Regions from separate parts of the Glutamicibacter ectropisis genome, predicted to be linked through region 2. Evidence: riboswitches for the same ligand, from Rfam matches in the RefSeq annotation. Region 2 holds a riboswitch; each other region holds the start of a gene.
The links. Region 2 has a riboswitch for thiamine pyrophosphate ahead of QMQ05_RS01710 (3-oxoacyl-ACP reductase). Riboswitches for the same ligand answer to the same signal wherever they lie in the genome.

Region 1 (5,684 bases), 290 kb from region 2:
CACCGATGATGCCGAAGATCATCGCGAAACCACACACTAGGAAGACAATCACTGTCACGACCTTGATGGCCGCCAACCAGTACTCGCCTTCACCAAAGGCCTTGGAAGACAGGGCATTAAGTCCGGTGAGCAATACAAGGAAGACCGCGGCCCAGATCCAACCCGGGACGTCTGGCAACCAGTAAGACATCACGATTCCGGCTGCTACCAGTTCAGCAGCGACGGTGATGGCCCAGTTGAACCAGTAGTTCCAGCCAATCGCAAAGCCAAAGTGTCGGTTTACGAAAACCGTGGCGTAGGTCTGGAAGGACCCCGCTACCGGAAGACGCGCACTCATTTCGCCAAGGGATTGCATCAGTAGCAGCACCATGATGCCGATGAGAGCGTAGGCTACGAGCGCGCCACCTGGGCCAGCTTCAGAGATAGTGCCGCCGGACGCGACGAATAGTCCGGTACCAATTGAGCCGCCAATGGCAATCATCTGCATATGGCGAGCTTTGAGGCCACGCTTCAGGCCGTCCTTGGACGGTGCGGGCTCAGTCATGCGTTACATCTCCTGATGCTTAGAAATTTCCAACCTTTCAATCCAAGCACTCTGACCAGTCATAAAGCTATGAACCGCGCTACAGTAAGCGATCAATAATCTTTCGCTTAGCCCACGAATATGGAGGATAAATTGCGCTCAGGGTGTCGACCACCGTGGTTTTGTTGAGTTCTGATCGCATCTGCGAAAGTCGGTCAAAGCCATGTTTGCCGTGATATGAACCCGTGCCGCTAGCCCCTACCCCGCCAAATGGGAGGGTCGGGATAACCATTTGCGCCAACGGAGCGTTGTGCACGATCGCTCCAGCACGAACCCGATCTGAGAATATCGACTGCAGCCGAGGACTCTCACTCATCAGATAGGCCGCCAGTGGAGATGGGCGCTGAGCAATAAATTCCAAGGCTTCTTCGAAGGTCTTGACCTCAACGATTGGGAGTATTGGACCGAAAATTTCCTCGGTCATCAAGGTTCCATCCAGACTGACATTACGCATGATGGTCGGGGCGATACGCAGGGTCTCTTCGTCATACTCACCACCGGCAACCACTTCACCTTGCTCCATCATCGCCAGCAAACGGTCAAAGTGCTGACGGCTGGCAATCCGACCAAAGTCCTGATGGGTTATCGGCTCCTTGCCATAGAAACTGGTGATGGCCTGAGTCAAACGACTGATCAATGGGGCGGCATCACCGATGCACAAGATGTAGTCCGGGGCGACGCAGGTCTGTCCTGCATTCATGAACTTCGCGTAGGCCAGTCTCTTGGCCGTGGCCGGCGAATGGTTATCGACTACTGCCGGGGACTTTCCGCCAAGCTCCAAAGTGGTCGGAGTCAGGTGCTTAGCTGCCGCCATGGCGACAATCTTCGCCACCCGCTCACTTCCGGTGTAGAAGATGTGATCCCAGCGCGCCGCCAATAGTTCGGTCGCGGTGTCTACGCCTCCTTCAATGACAGCGAAGACACGCTCATCGAGATACAAGGGAAGGAACTTCGCTAGGGCTCCCGAGGTTGCTGGGGCAAGTTCCGAGGGTTTGATTACCGCTGCGTTGCCGGCGGCAATGGCCGCCACCAGCGGTGCAAGGACCAACTGCAATGGGTAGTTCCAGGCACCCAGGATCAAAACAACACCCAAGGGACGAGGTTCAATCTTGGCGATAGCCGGTTGTAGCGCGAGTGGCACTTTCACGCCGGTACTGTCCATCCACTCGGCCAGGTGCCTCAGCGCAAAGTCGATTTCTGCGCGCACCACATCAACCTCCGCAAATTTTGCTTCGGTGGGGCTTTTTCCGAGGTCGTCGTTGAGTGCCTGCAAGAAGTCATCAAGGTGCTCTTCCAGCATCTTTTCCAGTGCTCGCAGTTGCTGTACTCGGAAGCGGCGCGGGTGGGTAATTCGCGCGTCGGCTGAACGGCGCAGATGGTTCAGAACCGTGGCAATACGCGACGGATGCTCATCTACCGGAGGGGCGGAATCGCCAACAGGTTCCGGCATTGGAGTGGAAGTAAACAGACCCATGATTTGAGCGTACGGCACCCCGAGGGTTTTTCATCAAATAATTCCTCTCCGCATTCATTATGTATCAAGTGTTTGATACATTAAAGGTCTTCGGGAGGAATACATGGAATCTCTGCCATCACAATTCGGCACGTTTGCGGTAGCTGCACTGATCGTTTATTTTTTGTTGCGGATCTTGGTCCAACCAATGACAGTAACTTGCTCAATAGCGCACGACAGCATGCGTTTTGGTGCGCAATCATTGGCTTCTTCGCCAGCAGCTCATCAAATTGGTTCAGTGATACCATCAACGTTCCAATTGATGAGCAAAGTAGTCTCGATACCACTGTGAGCATTGCAGTGGCAGCCACCCCGGGCGTGTGGATCGCCTTCATCTATATCGCCAGCCAGTACACCTGGCCACGCAAATTAAAACCGCTACGCACCGCGACCCTCACCCCACGTTCCTTGACCAGTCCCATACCCAAGAAGCTAGTGGCTACGTTGCTCATCGTCCTGGTCTTAGCTTGCGTGAGCCTCTACTCGGTTCGGGATGTCACAGCCATTGCACCGGTACCCGAACTTGAAATCAGCACCGATGACTATTACTCCAGCAGCCCTTCGCAGGACGGTTTGCGTGCCGCAGGCGAGGTCCTACCGTTCCTCTATGCGAGCCTAGGATTCCTCATATTGGCAGCGGTGATCGCTTCCATTGTTATTCTTCGGCGCAAACCACTGCCGGGCATCTCACAGCACAACAACCAGCTACTCCGCACCACCTGGTTGAACCGCCTCTACCGCACCGTTACGGTGTCGATCGCGGTCCAGGCCGGAGAAGCACTGCACTACAAGGCCCAATGGTTTCATCATGAGTCCTCGCGCTATATCGATGGGTCCGGTGCAGGTATCGACTACATGGAAAGCATGTCCCGAATCGGCGGCACCTTGGACTCGACAGCAAACTACGCTGTGCTGGGAATTTCGGTCATCATGTTTCTTTGGCAGCCGCCGACAAATTATGAAAATGTCGCGACAAAGAAGAGAACACAGTTCAACAGGCTGCGTGACCAGTTACTCTCACTGCAGTTCGCAACAGCAACGCTCACGTTCGTTGCCCTTTTCATCACTTGGCTATCCCTGCCTGAGATTGATGAATACATGATGCCTACCGGCGAACGTGTAACCTGGATGTTGGTGATTCTCACCGGGGCGGCACTGTTTTATCTTGCCCTCAATGCGTTGTATCTGGGATATGTGAATGCGGTATCACGACAAATTTCTTCCGCCACCAAACATTCTGCACATCTACCCCTGTGGCCATATATTTGTGCCGGATTGTTCGTCGTCACGAGCGTATACTTCTTGATTTTTCCTCCGCTGGACTACTTATGGGGGTTCGTTGCGCCCAGTAAGATTGTTGTCATTGCGTTGGTAGTCGTATTGATCGCTGCGCACCTAGGATTTGTTTGGTTCTCGCGTAGAGCCAACATTGCATGGGAGGTGTCGGCAGACGAGGAAATTTGGTATCGCCGAGTCTTCGAGCTTCGCTCCTTGCGGACCATCACGGCCGCTATCGTTGCGATGTTGGTGGTCGGTTACGAATATCCTGTCCGACTAGATTTTCTCGCAGTCCTAATCTTCTTGTTGCCCGCGGTCATATTCCTTGAACGTCCAGCCGGCGGCGTAGCCAAGTCGCTTCAGAAATCCATCTCCTCATGAGCACGCATATCAGTGTGGATCTTGAGGCGGCCACCGCACCCTATGAACAGATTCGTTCGCAGATTGCTTCACTGATCAATCTCGGGGAACTGGTAGCAGGCAGTAAATTGCCCACAGTTCGCGCACTGGCCACGGATCTTGGTGTGGCTGCCGGAACGGTGGCGCGGGCCTACAAGGAGTTAGAAGCCGAAGGGCTCATTTCCTCTAGACGTCGCGCCGGAACCATAGTGAACGAACTCAGCGAACCGGTTGACGCTCACGAAGACCTCGTGGCAGCGGTAGACCATCTGTGGGAGTTAGCCGCTGCGCAGCAGGTTGATGCCGCCACCCTCAAGGCTTTGGTGGCACGACGTGAACGCTGAGGATTTGTTCTCGGCAACCCTTCTGCGTACTCTCTAAATCAGTGACACGGGGTGTCGGAGACGCCGACTGAGATGAAACCCGTCGAACCTGATCTAGTTCACGCTAGCGGAGGGATGTCGCATGACTCTGCCTACCGTTGCCCAAAAGTATCGGCAACACTCCCCCTTGGTTTTTTGTTTGACGAATACTGTCGTCACCAATTTCACCGCCAATGTTCTACTCGCTTCGGGTGCTTCACCAGCGATGACGGATCTGCCCGGAGAAGCTGGCCCTTTTGCGGCTGTCGCTTCTGCAGTACTGGTCAATCTGGGCACACCAAGTACAGAACAAATGGTGGCCATGGAAGAAGCTGTTCTCTCGGCGAGCGCTGCCGGCACCCCTTGGGTCTTAGACCCGGTGGCCGTGGGTGCATTGCCGGTACGCACCGACTTTGCACGGCGCATCGTGCAGCATCATCCAACCCTGATCCGCGGTAACGCCTCTGAAATCTTGGCCCTTGCAGGCAAGGATTCAAGTGGCCGTGGCGTCGACGCAGCAGATACCGTGCAGGCCGCCTTGGACGCCGGGCGTGAACTAGCCAAGGAGCATGAGTGCGTTGTTGCCATCTCCGGTGAAGCAGACGCGATCATCGATACCAACCGCACCGTGCTGGTGCACACCAACGGCATCGGACTGACCAGAATCACCGGTGGCGGCTGTGCCCTGGGCGCTTTCAACGCAGGCATGCTCGCAGTCCGTGAGGACCCCTTCGAAGCAGCCATCGCAGCCCATGGTTTATATGGCCTAGCCGCAGAAAAGGCCTTGGCTGCAAGCACGGGGCCGGGAAGTTTCGCCGTGGCCTTCCTTGATGCTTTAGCTGCTACGGAACCTGAAGAACTAGAGAATTTGAAGTACGAGGAATTGAACCATGGATAACATCGGCGCCTACCTAGTAGCCAACACCGCCAGCTGCACCCCACGCACCACCCTGGAAGTCATCGAAGGTGCAGTAGCTGGTGGCATCGAATGGATCCAACTGCGAGCCAAAGATGAGACCGCCCGCGAATTCTTCGAATTGACCTGTGCTGCGGCCAAACTGACCGAAGGCAAAGCGAAGCTACTGGTCAATGACCGCATTGACGTGTTCTTAGCGGCTCGCGCCGCCAGTGCGGCTGTCAGTGGAATTCATATTGGGCAGAAAGACATCCCAGTGCGCCTGGCACGCCAGATCATCGGTGAAGGCATCATCGGGTTGAGTGCTTCAACCGATGAACAGTTGGCACAGGCCAACCTAGACGCTGAGGTCATTGACTATCTTGGAGTCGGTGCGGTCCGCGCTACCCCCACCAAGAAGGATCATCCCACCCCAATTGGTCTTGACGGGTTTGCTCGGGCAGCATCGTTGACCGAACTGCCCTGTGTCGCTATTGGTGCAATCACCGCACAAGATGCGCAAGCGATCCGTGCCGGTGGAGGAAATGGTCTGGCCGTGGTCCGAGCCGTTTGTAACGCTCAAGACCCGCAGTCTGCCAGCGAGCAGCTCGTTGCAGCATGGGCGGCGGCACAGTGAAAAATATTCTCTCTATC
Region 2 (5,684 bases):
GATGACCCGAGAGGTCAGGTCGTCGAAGCCCTTATCGAACTCGTGGTTACCTACGACCGAAACATCGAGGCCAGCTGCGCCGAGTGCATCGATGGTTGGAGCATCCTCTTGAGAAGCGGAAGCAAAGGTCGAAGCACCGATATTATCGCCGGCCGAGAGGAACAGCGTGTTTTCATTCTCGGAGCGCAACTGGTCAACTGCACCGGCCAGAACGGCTGCGCCAGCTGATGATCGATCCGCGGCAATGCGACCGTGGAAGTCATTAATGCCGACAAGATCCAGGGTCACTGAATCTGCTGCAGCTGGGGAAGTAGTGCTAGTGGGCTCGGCGGTAGGCGTTGCCTGAGCCATGGTGGCGCCGGTGGCCGCCAGTGAGAGCGTAGCCAAGGAGGCGAGGCTGAGTTTTCTCATCTGCCTAAATGCAGACATAGGTACTCCTAAAAGTGACGAGTGTGACAAAATATATGTCTATCGCATCTAGGTGAACCTGTCGATGCTTGCAGGTTAAATCGTTGTGTAGACCAATAAGAACTTGTCGTTAAAGTACGAAGCAACGCATCTGATCTTGGTTGATGCGTTGCTTCGAAAAGACTTGATGTATTTAGAGCTGCTGCTTTTTGCGGGTTTTGGTCACGGTGACTTTGGTAGCACCTACGATGGCGCCGAGCATGAGCATAGCCGCCGCGATGAAAAAGATTGTGGACAGAACCCAGCAAGCTGTTGCGGTGTCTCGATGTGCGGCATTTAGTGCAAAACCAAAGAGGCACACGCTGGTAAGCAACAGGAGAACTCCCGATAACCGTGTCTTCATTGTTAGCCTTCGCGCCAGAGATTTTTGTAAACAGTCACTACGAATAATGACAATTAGGTTGATTAACATCTATATTGCCACAAATCCATCAACTTGACGATAGGCCTTAAGGAGGATTTTTCGCTACGACTTTGGGCGAACTATGCGCAAGCTTTCAGGATGCGCTCAATGGCGTCGTGTTCGGCTTTGGTCATCCAGGCGCCATACTTTGCCTTGACCTGCGTCTGGCGCGATACGTATTCGCAGCGGAAATTCTTGTTGGGAGGAAGCCAAGAAGCAGCGTCCTTGTCGCCCTTAGCTGCATTGGTCGGCCCGTCCGAAGCCATGAGATTTAGCGGGTCGTTGGCAAATTCCAAACGGGTTTCCTGATCCCAGCTTTGTGCTCCCTTTTGCCATGCATCCGAGAGTGCAACAACATGGTCAATCTGAACCGCGGTGCTGGTTTTCTGGCCTCGAACAAACTTGATGGTGGTGTTGGTGTACGGGTCATGGAAAGTTCCGCTAAGTACCACGCATGGTTTTGACGCTGACTTGTACTTCACGTTTTCTAAGTCACGGGCCAAAATGTCGTTGCGGGCGTCGCAACCATTGTGGTCCGGATCTTTCCAGCCCTTGCTGAACTTTTCTCGTTCATAACCAGTCTTCGGGGCGCGACCCTTGATATCGATGTCGGCGAGAAGTTTAAGCGAGTCCGCATAGGTGGCGCGTTGCTCCGCGCTGTTATGGGTGGTGTCAGCCTGTGCGTCTGGAATGCGATCTTGCTCGATGGAATCGAGGGTTGAGCATCCGGTGAGGACAAGAGAACCGGCGATGAGTGCTATTGAGGCGGTGCGACGCAGCAGGCGCATGCGGTAGTTCTACTCCTTGGGAAGAATTCATTGGCGATGGGATAAGACCCTTAGAGAACTATATGAAGTGCTGCGGACGCTTTAGCTCTGGTGACGCCGTGTGTTGGTGTGAGATCCGTGTGAGTCCATTTGGTCAGCCATTTCAAGATTTCATAACAATCGCGTTCATGTGGTTTGACATGTATTGTTTAACTCAGATTCATGTCATAAGGTCAATAAATCACCTTCACTCATCCTCGTATTGGAGTGCACATGAAACGGGCGCTGCCTCTGTCCCTAGCTTTAGTCCTTGGGGTTTGTTCCTGCACTACCCCGGTTTCTCAATTGAAGCTTCCAGAGCAGACTCCCACCGCGATCAATTCCGAAGTCCTCACAGACGAAACCACTGAAGAGTCAGAGGGCGGCTTCGACGACATCCTTGATTACTTCCCTCCAATGATTGCCTTCGGCTCTAAGATCATGAACCACGATGGACTTGCGGAATCCATGCGGGATCCCGAAGTTGATTTCTTTGACAAAAATGGGTTTATCTCTGGTGCGGGTTCGGTAAATACCTATCGGGTGGATGACGAAGGCAATCCCCAAGGTGAGCATATGGTGTTTACGAGCGTGGCGGGGCAGAAAAATCTGGTGCTGGTTGCATGCCAAGGCGTAGGAAGTGTTCTCATCCGTGCTGAAAAAGACGGAGAAACTGTGGCAGAAAAATCTCTGGACTGTTCGATACCGGCCACAGAATTGAGCATGGAATTCACCATAGCCCAAGGTGGCGATGTTTGGGTTGTCCAGGAACCAAGCTCAGATACTCGTGGGATCTATGAAGTAATGATCTACAGCTAAGCCTGAAGTGTGCTACTAATGGGAACAGTGACACGGGGTGCCGCACGGCGGCTGAGAGAACACCCGTTGAACCTGATCCAGTTAGTACTGGCGAAGGGAATGTCATAGATTCTGCGTACGCGTGTACCTTTACAGGGCGAACCGTTCGCGTCTTTGGCTACTTCTCCTTCGCCAACAGACGCCAAGGAGTTCACACGATGAGCACGGACACTCAAACAACGACCCACCCTATTTCCCTGCCATTGGAAGAACAAGTAGTTCTGATCACCGGCGGTGCCCGGGGACTTGGCGCAGCCATCAGCAATGCTTTCCTCGGTGCTGGCGCGAAAGTTGTAATCAACTACAACACCTCGGCGCAGGCCGCTGAAGAGCTCGTTGCGCGTTATCCGCAGCATGCCCTCGCTATTCAGGCCGATGTCCGTGACGAAGCAGGACTGAAGGCAATGGTTGCTGAAGCGAAGGAACACTTCGACGCGCCAGTAACAACACTGGTGAATAACGCCTTGGTAGATTTCTCCTTTAATGGAGATGCCCGTTCCACCGCGGACGCCATTTCGTCCGAGGAACTCAGTGCACAATTTGCTGGCTCGGTGCTGGCCCCGGTGGCCGCCATTCAATCCGTACTTCCAGGAATGCGTGAAGTTGGTTTTGGACGCATCATCAATATCGGAACCAATCTGTTCCAGCACCCAGTGGTTCCCTACCATGACTACACGGCTACCAAGGCAGCGTTATTGTCCTTGACGCGAACCTTTGCCGATGACCTTGGGCCGGAAGGAATCAACGTCAACATGGTCTCCGGTGGACTATTGCGTACCACGGATGCTTCAGCAGCGACTCCGGAAGCAGTATTTGACCTGATTGCTTCAGGAACCCCCTTGCGTCGAGTGACCACTCCCGAAGAATTATCCGATGCCGTGCTGTTCTTTGCTTCCCCGCTCTCTCGTGGTGTGACGGGACAGAACCTGATTGTTGATGGCGGGTTGGTGAAAGGTTGAGCCAGAAGAAACAAGTTCACCTGAATCTATTTATTTACGGCACAGGCCACCACCAGGCCGCTTGGCGAGCCGAAGAGTCGGCTGCCGAAAAGCTCTCCGAAGCCCAGTACTACATCAATCTTGCTCAGATCGCTGAGCAGGGTTTGCTGGATGCAGTGTTCTTTGCAGATGGGCAAGCTGTGTCGCCCGAAGCAGCGCAAGCAGGACCCACCTGGTTCTTTGAACCTGTGACCCTGTTGTCGGCGATCAGCCAATGCACGAGGAACATCGGGTTGGTCTGCACCATTTCTGCGAGCTTTTATTCACCTTTTCATGCCGCGCGTATGCTCGGAAGCCTGCAACATCTCTCCCAAGGGCGGGCCGGGATTAACGTGGCGACGAGCATGTGGGACACCGAAGCTCAGAACCATTCGCTGACGGAATTGCCGGCCCACGCTCAACGTTATGCCAGAGCTACCGAGTTCATCGATGTCTTACGTCAGCTGTGGGAATCTTATCCGCACCAAGCAGTTCAGATTGACCGGGCTGGCGATTTCACAATCGCGAATCAACTTCAAGAGATCAATCATGAAGGTCAGCACTTCTCGGTGCGCGGACCGTTAAACATGCCTAACTCTGAACACGGAGAACCAGTCCTTTTCCAGGCAGGATCTTCGCCCGCGGGACGTGAATTGGCAGCGACTCATGCCGAGGCAATATATTCAGTAGCCGCGGATCAGCAGATGGCTGCAGAATTTGCTCAGGATATTTCTGAACGCACCAGTGCTTTGGGCAACCAGAGGTCGCGGGCATTGATCATGCCGGGATTGGTGACTTATGTGGGGCGTACGCTCGAAGAAGCCAAAGCAAAACAACGTGAGCTCAACGAGTTACTGCCGGTTGAGGATGCATTACGCCAGCTTGGCGTATTCCTGCAACAAGACACGAGCCTGTGGCCACTCGATGAGCCTGTTCCAGCGCTGCCACCCTTGGCAGAATTCACCGGACCGGCAGGGCGGTACACCACGATCTTGCGACTCATCGAATTGCATCAACCTACCGTTCGAGAGCTCTTGGGCTTGTTGGCCGCTGGGGGAGGACACTGCACGATGGTGGGGACCCCGGAAATGATTGTGGACGAGATGGAAGATTGGCTAGACAGTGGGGCTGCAGATGGGTTTAACCTGATGCCGCCTTCTCTGCCTGGATCTTTAGAAGACTTTATTGACTTAGTGATTCCAGAACTACAGCGGCGTGGACGATTCCGTACCCGTTACGAATCAACTACGTTGCGTGGCAATCTTGGTCTGACTGTTCCGCAAGAAACGGTGCTTGCGCCTAGCTAATTTTGCGGTTGTGCTGCCGGAATTAAACCGGGGAAGTCATTTTCAAAGTAATCCAGAATCTTTTGTGTGGAATAGAAATCTAAGAGAAATGACTCTTGTAGTGCAAACACATTGCCGCCGCGAATGGACGGCAACAGTCCAAGCGAAGTATCTGTGGTGAACTGTTCAACGGCTTCGGAATCCGAAGCGAGCAAGAAGGCCACATCTCCTGACACGGACTTTGCTAGCCCGGCGTAACTGGTGAACGCGAAGTCTTCTCGTTCTTGGGCGGAAGTATCAAATTCTTTGGGCGGATCCGCAACGGTGAAGCCCAGCGCCTCGAAAAGTTGTGCGTGTGGACCGGTGCTTTGGGCTATCGGAGAGATATTTCCTTGATGGTAGGAAAGGATTGATGCTGTGGTGCCGGCCGGGATCGACAAGGAACGTTTCAAGCCGGCTACACGCCGGTTGATGATGGCGTTATTGCTTGCGGCAGCTTCCTCTGTGCCAGTGGCTTTGGCTAGATCTGCGCTGAGTGCTGTCCACTTCTCTTCGGTGTAATCGACCAATAACGTTGGTGCGATGTCCTTCAGCTGTTCAAGATGAACCAATGCGGAATCGGCGCCTGAGGCCGAGACAATGATCAAATCAGGCTTGCTGTCGCGGATAGCTTCAAGATCAAAATTTCCAATTTCGTAGAGTGCGTCCACCGAGCGTTTTGAAGCAACTTTGGCCCATTGACTCAAGTAACCGTGCTTTTCCGTAGCAGGGCTTTGCGGCGCTACTGCCGTGGCGATAACTGGGGCGTTAAGGGCCAGCAAGGATCCTGTCGCCGATACTGAAGTTGAGACGATGCGCTGAGGCTTGGCTGGGATCTTGATGAGAT
Region 3 (5,684 bases), 1.4 Mb from region 2:
TGTCGTTGTTGAGCTACAGATTCGTACTATTGCTCAAGACTTTTGGGCCAGCTTGGAACACAAGATTTTCTACAAGTATGAGGGCGAAGTTCCAGCGCACTTGGCTTCGGAACTGGCTGAGGCAGCAGCGGTTGCCACCAAGCTTGATATGCAAATGCAACGCCTACACACCGAAGTGCACGGCCACGACGCCAATCACGAAAACGCTCACGGTCAAGAAGTAGATGCCGATATCATTCAAGGACTCTTCATGCTCGCCAAGGAGGCATCCTCAGGCAAGGATCATCACGAGAAAAATGAGTCGAAGTAAGCCCTGGGTTTAATCCGCAAACAGCCTCTGAGCATCACATCAACGTGCTCGGAGGCTGTCTTCATTCGACATACTTTTGAAAATGAAAAAGTCCCGAAATCCGTAAGGATTTCGGGACTGAATCTGTAGCGGCGCCGGGACTCGATCCCGGGACCTCACGATTATGAGTCGTGCGCTCTAACCAGCTGAGCTACGCCGCCACAAGTGAGAAGCTATCCAGTAGAAGCCAAGAAGGCTTCTCACTCAGAGCCCCCTGCCGGAATCGATCCGGCGACCTCGTTCTTACCAAGAACGCGCTCTACCACTGAGCTAAGGGGGCAACGAGTAAATACTCTACACGGATTCACGCGCAAACAAAAATCGGCACTGCAGGGCTCAGATCAACACGCGAAAATCGAATAATACCTAGTCAAATGCCACTACCGGCATCTTCTAATCCCATGCGGGACGATCAGTGGCACAAAAGTGCTTTGGTGACGATGCTCACTGATGGGAATTTACTGGTCAATCCACGATTATTACTGCTTTCAATTCATGACTAAATTTTCCCCGCATTCACTGCGCTCTAGCCAGTCAATCCTTCAAGACCACTACTTAGCTCCCCTGAACCTGGCCAACAAATGACACCAGGCATCTCGCGCGGTCCAACACTTTTGGTTTCGTCATTGCCAATTCATGAACAACAATTTTCCCCCTCCACGAGGCCCACTCATGCAACCCCGAAACTAGGCCACACCTCACTATTTATTCTGGACTTGAGTAGGAATCTTGTGACCTCAACAACAAACGCTTTCAGGATTTTGAAAACTCCAAAAACCTGTGTAGAGTATTTACTCGTTGCCCCCTTAGCTCAGTGGTAGAGCGCGTTCTTGGTAAGAACGAGGTCGCCGGATCGATTCCGGCAGGGGGCTCGAAATAAGAGAGACAATCTGAATTCAGGTTGTCTCTCTTTTCGTTTTCACGAAGCCATTATTCTTTCCCGCATCTGAGCGGATTTTCTTCATTTTTCACAAGATACTCTTCGCAGAGCGTTCGTCATTTTGGGACGGGCGTTTGACTCAGGCAGAAATTTTCATGCTAGTGTCGTCTGCGACCACACGGGAGCCCCTTGGCAGGGGCTGAGATCGGACTGCAGCCGTCCGCGACCGTTGAACCTGTCCGGATAATGCCGGCGAAGGAAGTGAGTTTCTTAATGGAACAATTTGAACAGCATTCTGCCCACTCTCTCGCGTTCCGCGAATCCGAGGGTATTTCAGTTCCGGTCACGCAAATTTCTCTTGCGGACTCCCCCAACGGCCAGCCCAACGAACCGGTGCAGGTATATCGCACCAGTGGGCCGGGCAGCGAACCAACACAGGGGCTGAGACCTTTTCGAGAATCTTGGATTCTTGACCGAGGCGATGTTGAAACCTATGCGGGGCGCGAACGAAACCTGCATGACGACGGTCGCTCAGCGGTCCGTCGCGGTACCGCAAGCGAGGAATGGGCTGGAAGAGCCGCTCCCCCGTTCCGGGCCGCTAATGGGGCTACGGTGACTCAAATGCACTACGCACGTGCTGGCATCATCACGCCCGAAATGCGTTACGTTGCACTGCGCGAAGAATGCGATGTGGAACTGGTGCGTAGCGAACTCGCTGCCGGAAGAGCGATTATTCCTTCGAATATCAATCATCCGGAGTCCGAGCCAATGATCATTGGCAAAGCGTTCTTGGTAAAGATCAACGCGAACATCGGTAACTCGGCGGTGACGAGCTCGATTGCCGAAGAAGTCTCCAAATTGCAGTGGGCCACCAAATGGGGCGCAGACACGGTCATGGATCTATCTACCGGAGATGACATCCACACCACTCGCGAATGGATTATCCGTAACTCTCCAGTGCCGATCGGCACCGTACCGATCTACCAGGCTCTGGAAAAAGTCGATGGTGAAGCAAACGCACTGACCTGGGAGATTTTCCGCGACACCGTCATCGAGCAGTGCGAACAGGGCGTGGACTATATGACCATCCATGCCGGGGTGCTCTTGCGTTATGTCCCGCTGACCGCCAACCGAGTTACCGGCATCGTTTCGCGCGGTGGATCGATTATGGCCGGATGGTGCTTAGCTCACCATCAAGAGAATTTTCTCTACACGCACTTTGATGAACTGTGTGAAATTTTTGCCCAGTACGATGTCGCTTTCTCCTTAGGCGACGGACTACGCCCAGGATCTATCGCGGATGCCAATGATGCGGCGCAATTCGCTGAGCTAGATACCCTTGCTGAATTGACGAAGCGTGCGTGGAAGTACGACGTGCAGGTCATGGTCGAAGGACCTGGGCACATTCCTTTCCACTTGGTCCGAGAGAATGTAGAGCGTCAGCAGGAGCTGTGTGACGGGGCGCCGTTCTATACGCTGGGTCCCCTAGTCACCGACGTTGCTCCGGGCTATGACCACATCACCAGCGCCATTGGAGCCACAGAGATCGCTCGGTATGGCACGGCCATGCTGTGTTATGTCACTCCTAAAGAACATCTTGGATTGCCCAACCGCGACGATGTCAAAACCGGTGTGATCACCTACAAGATCGCGGCTCATGCGGCAGATCTAGCCAAGGGCCACCCCGGGGCTAGTGCCCGTGATGATGCTCTGAGCAAAGCACGTTTCGAGTTCCGCTGGAATGATCAATTCTCATTGAGTCTGGATCCTGTGACTGCGCAGGAATTCCATGACGAGACGTTGCCTGCAGAACCAGCCAAAACGGCACACTTCTGCTCCATGTGTGGTCCTAAGTTCTGCTCAATGCGCATCTCGCAAGACATTCGTGATGAGTATGGGTCAGCGGAAGCTCAGGCCGCTCTCGCAGGGATGGCACAGAAGAGCCGAGAGTTTATTGAAAGCGGCGGAAAAGTATATCTCGGAGACGAGATTCCGGTAGGCAGCACGGCCCCGTAGGAGCGTTAGGGCTCCACCAGCCCTAAGCGCAAACAACGCCCCTGGTTCAAGCTGAAAAGCTTGAGCCAGGGGCGTTGTGCTGCGCAAACTAGTTAGTTGCGTAAGCCATTGACTTAGTAGTCGCGACGGCCACCGCTGCGACCCGAATCGCTGAAGCGATCCTTGCCACCACGTCCACTGAAGCGCTTCTCGCCGCCACCACGACGGTCGTTGAAGCCACCACCGCGGCCACCACGGAAGCCTCCACGATCGCCACCGCGTCCACCACGGTAACCACCGCGGTCGCCATCGTCGTCACGACGTGGCTTGCGGCCGGAGTCCAGCTCCATGCTGATCAGTTCGCCGCCGATGCGGGTCTTGGACAGTGCACGCCACTGGTCCTTGCTCAGCTCTGCTGGCAATTCAACCAAGGTGTGATCCGAGCGGATTTCAATGCCACCGATTTCGGAGGAGTTGAAGCCACCTTCGTTAGCCAAAGCGCCAACGATCGAGCCTGGCTGTACGCGGTTACGACGGCCAATGGCCAGACGGTACATAGCGTTGCCTTCAGCAGCGGTCTTGCGAGCACGAGGACCGCGTTCGCCACGCTCGCCACGATCTGCACGGTCGCGATCCATGCGAGCCTTCTTCGAAGGAGGGATCACTGGTTCGGTCATCAGCAGTGGGCGTCCACCCTGAGCCATCAAGGCAAGAGCAGCAGCAATTTCCAGCTGGTCCAGGTCTTCGTGGTCAGCTGCAAACTTCTCGACGATTTCGCGGAAGGTAGTCAGGTCCTGACCGCTGATGGTCTGATCGATGCGATCGGTGAACTTCTGGATACGACGGTTGTTGACCGAATCCAAGGAAGGAAGCTGCATCTGGGTCACCGGCTGGCGGGTTGCCTTTTCGATGGCACGCAGCAAGTACTTTTCGCGTGGGGTCATGAACAAGATCGCGTCACCCGAACGACCTGCACGGCCGGTACGGCCGATACGGTGCACGTAGGACTCGGTGTCATGTGGGATATCGAAGTTAATAACGTGGCTGATACGCTCCACGTCCAAACCACGGGCTGCCACGTCAGTAGCAACCAAGATATCGATCTTGCCCGAACGCAGGTTCTCAACGGTGCGTTCACGCTGCTGCTGTGGGATGTCACCGTTGATGGCAGCGGCGGTAAAGCCACGAGCCTTCAGCTTGTCAGCCAAGTCTTCGGTAGCCATCTTGGTACGTACGAAGGTGATCACGCCGTCGAATTCTTCGGATTCGAGGATGCGAGTCATAGCGTCCAGCTTGTGGGCACCCATCACCTGCAGGTAACGCTGGGTGATGTTGGTGCCGGTGGACTGCTTGGACTTAACAGCAACTTCCTGCGGATCACGCAGGTATTCCGAGGCAATGCGACGGATGGTGCGTGGCATGGTGGCCGAGAACAGGGCAACCTGCTTCTCTTCTGGGGTTGCTTCCAAGATCTTGTCGACCTCTTCTGCGAAGCCCATGCGCAGCATTTCGTCGGCCTCGTCGAGGACAACGTACTGCAGGTTGGACAGGTCCAAAGAACCCTTGTTGATGTGGTCGATAACGCGACCTGGGGTACCAACAACAACTTGAGCACCGCGGCGCAGACCGTTGAGCTGTGGGCCGTAAGGGGAACCACCGTAGACCGGAAGAACGGTGAAGTCCGGCAGGTACTTAGCGTAGGAAGTGAAAGCCTCAGCTACCTGGAGTGCCAACTCGCGAGTTGGAGCAAGGACCAGGATCTGTGGGGTGCGGGCTGGACCATTGGTGTCAGCCAGCTCTGCCATGCGGGAGAGGGCAGGAAGTGCGAAAGCAGCGGTTTTACCGGTACCGGTCTGAGCCAGACCAACCACGTCGCGGCCTTCGAGAAGCATTGGGATGGTAGCTGCCTGAATTGGCGATGGCTTTTCGTAGCCCAGGTCAGCTAGAGCAGCAAGCACACGGGCATCCAGACCAAGTTCGCTGAAAAGAACCGTTGGTTCTTCTGGGTTCTGGTTGTCGTTAGTGTTTACGGGCATGTCAGAAGACACGAAGAATTACCTCATTCGTTGGGGAAGGGCCTTGGCCGTCCCCAAAGAAACGACGTATAGGCTGCACAGTCAGATACAAGTCACGCTCACCCAGCGCTCCCCTATGACATAAGAAACCGCACACACTTTGCGGAAATACAACACGAGAAGGCTCCGGCCTCAAAAATTGGGCTGGATGCAAGGGATACCCTGATGTTCGCGAACACTTAACACTAACGTGTAACCCCTGTAATTGTCAGTGCTCAGGCCGTGTGAGATCGGGCACCGCGACAGAGCACGTAGTGTTAATGATGTGAAAAAACCTCTTTTGGCGCGACGCCCCGATGAGACGGTTCCCGGTGGACTGCTCATTGCCCAGTTCCTTTGGCTCCTAGCCGGAGTGCTATTTCTCGGCTTTGGAGGTTTCCTCATT

Region 1: it holds a riboswitch for thiamine pyrophosphate, as region 2 does, so the genes downstream of both, thiM (hydroxyethylthiazole kinase) here and QMQ05_RS01710 (3-oxoacyl-ACP reductase) in region 2, are expected to answer to the same signal.
Region 3: it holds a riboswitch for thiamine pyrophosphate, as region 2 does, so the genes downstream of both, thiC (phosphomethylpyrimidine synthase ThiC) here and QMQ05_RS01710 (3-oxoacyl-ACP reductase) in region 2, are expected to answer to the same signal.

The regions. Positions count from the first base shown of each region.
Region 1 covers NZ_CP125942.1:74,767-80,450, reverse strand. Annotated here, with positions in the region: gene QMQ05_RS00375 (amino acid permease) at 1-544, opposite strand, end outside; gene QMQ05_RS00370 (aldehyde dehydrogenase family protein) at 624-2,057, opposite strand; gene QMQ05_RS16935 (glutamate-cysteine ligase family protein) at 2,115-2,210, opposite strand; gene QMQ05_RS00365 (hypothetical protein) at 2,385-3,755, shown strand; gene QMQ05_RS00360 (GntR family transcriptional regulator) at 3,752-4,117, shown strand; TPP riboswitch at 4,155-4,249, shown strand; gene thiM (hydroxyethylthiazole kinase) at 4,239-5,033, shown strand; gene thiE (thiamine phosphate synthase) at 5,026-5,667, shown strand; gene thiD (bifunctional hydroxymethylpyrimidine kinase/phosphomethylpyrimidine kinase) at 5,649-5,684, shown strand, end outside.
Region 2 covers NZ_CP125942.1:360,899-366,582, forward strand. Annotated here, with positions in the region: gene QMQ05_RS01690 (bifunctional metallophosphatase/5'-nucleotidase) at 1-429, opposite strand, end outside; gene QMQ05_RS01695 (hypothetical protein) at 602-811, opposite strand; gene QMQ05_RS01700 (HNH endonuclease family protein) at 952-1,659, opposite strand; gene QMQ05_RS01705 (hypothetical protein) at 1,912-2,496, shown strand; TPP riboswitch at 2,520-2,613, shown strand; gene QMQ05_RS01710 (3-oxoacyl-ACP reductase) at 2,694-3,494, shown strand; gene QMQ05_RS01715 (LLM class flavin-dependent oxidoreductase) at 3,491-4,819, shown strand; gene fepB (Fe2+-enterobactin ABC transporter substrate-binding protein) at 4,816-5,684, opposite strand, start outside.
Region 3 covers NZ_CP125942.1:2,524,126-2,529,809, forward strand. Annotated here, with positions in the region: gene QMQ05_RS11855 (GTP pyrophosphokinase) at 1-310, shown strand, start outside; tRNA gene QMQ05_RS11860 (tRNA-Met) at 437-510, opposite strand; tRNA gene QMQ05_RS11865 (tRNA-Thr) at 558-629, opposite strand; tRNA gene QMQ05_RS11870 (tRNA-Thr) at 1,150-1,221, shown strand; TPP riboswitch at 1,398-1,507, shown strand; gene thiC (phosphomethylpyrimidine synthase ThiC) at 1,503-3,245, shown strand; gene QMQ05_RS11880 (DEAD/DEAH box helicase) at 3,359-5,260, opposite strand; gene QMQ05_RS11885 (hypothetical protein) at 5,565-5,684, shown strand, end outside.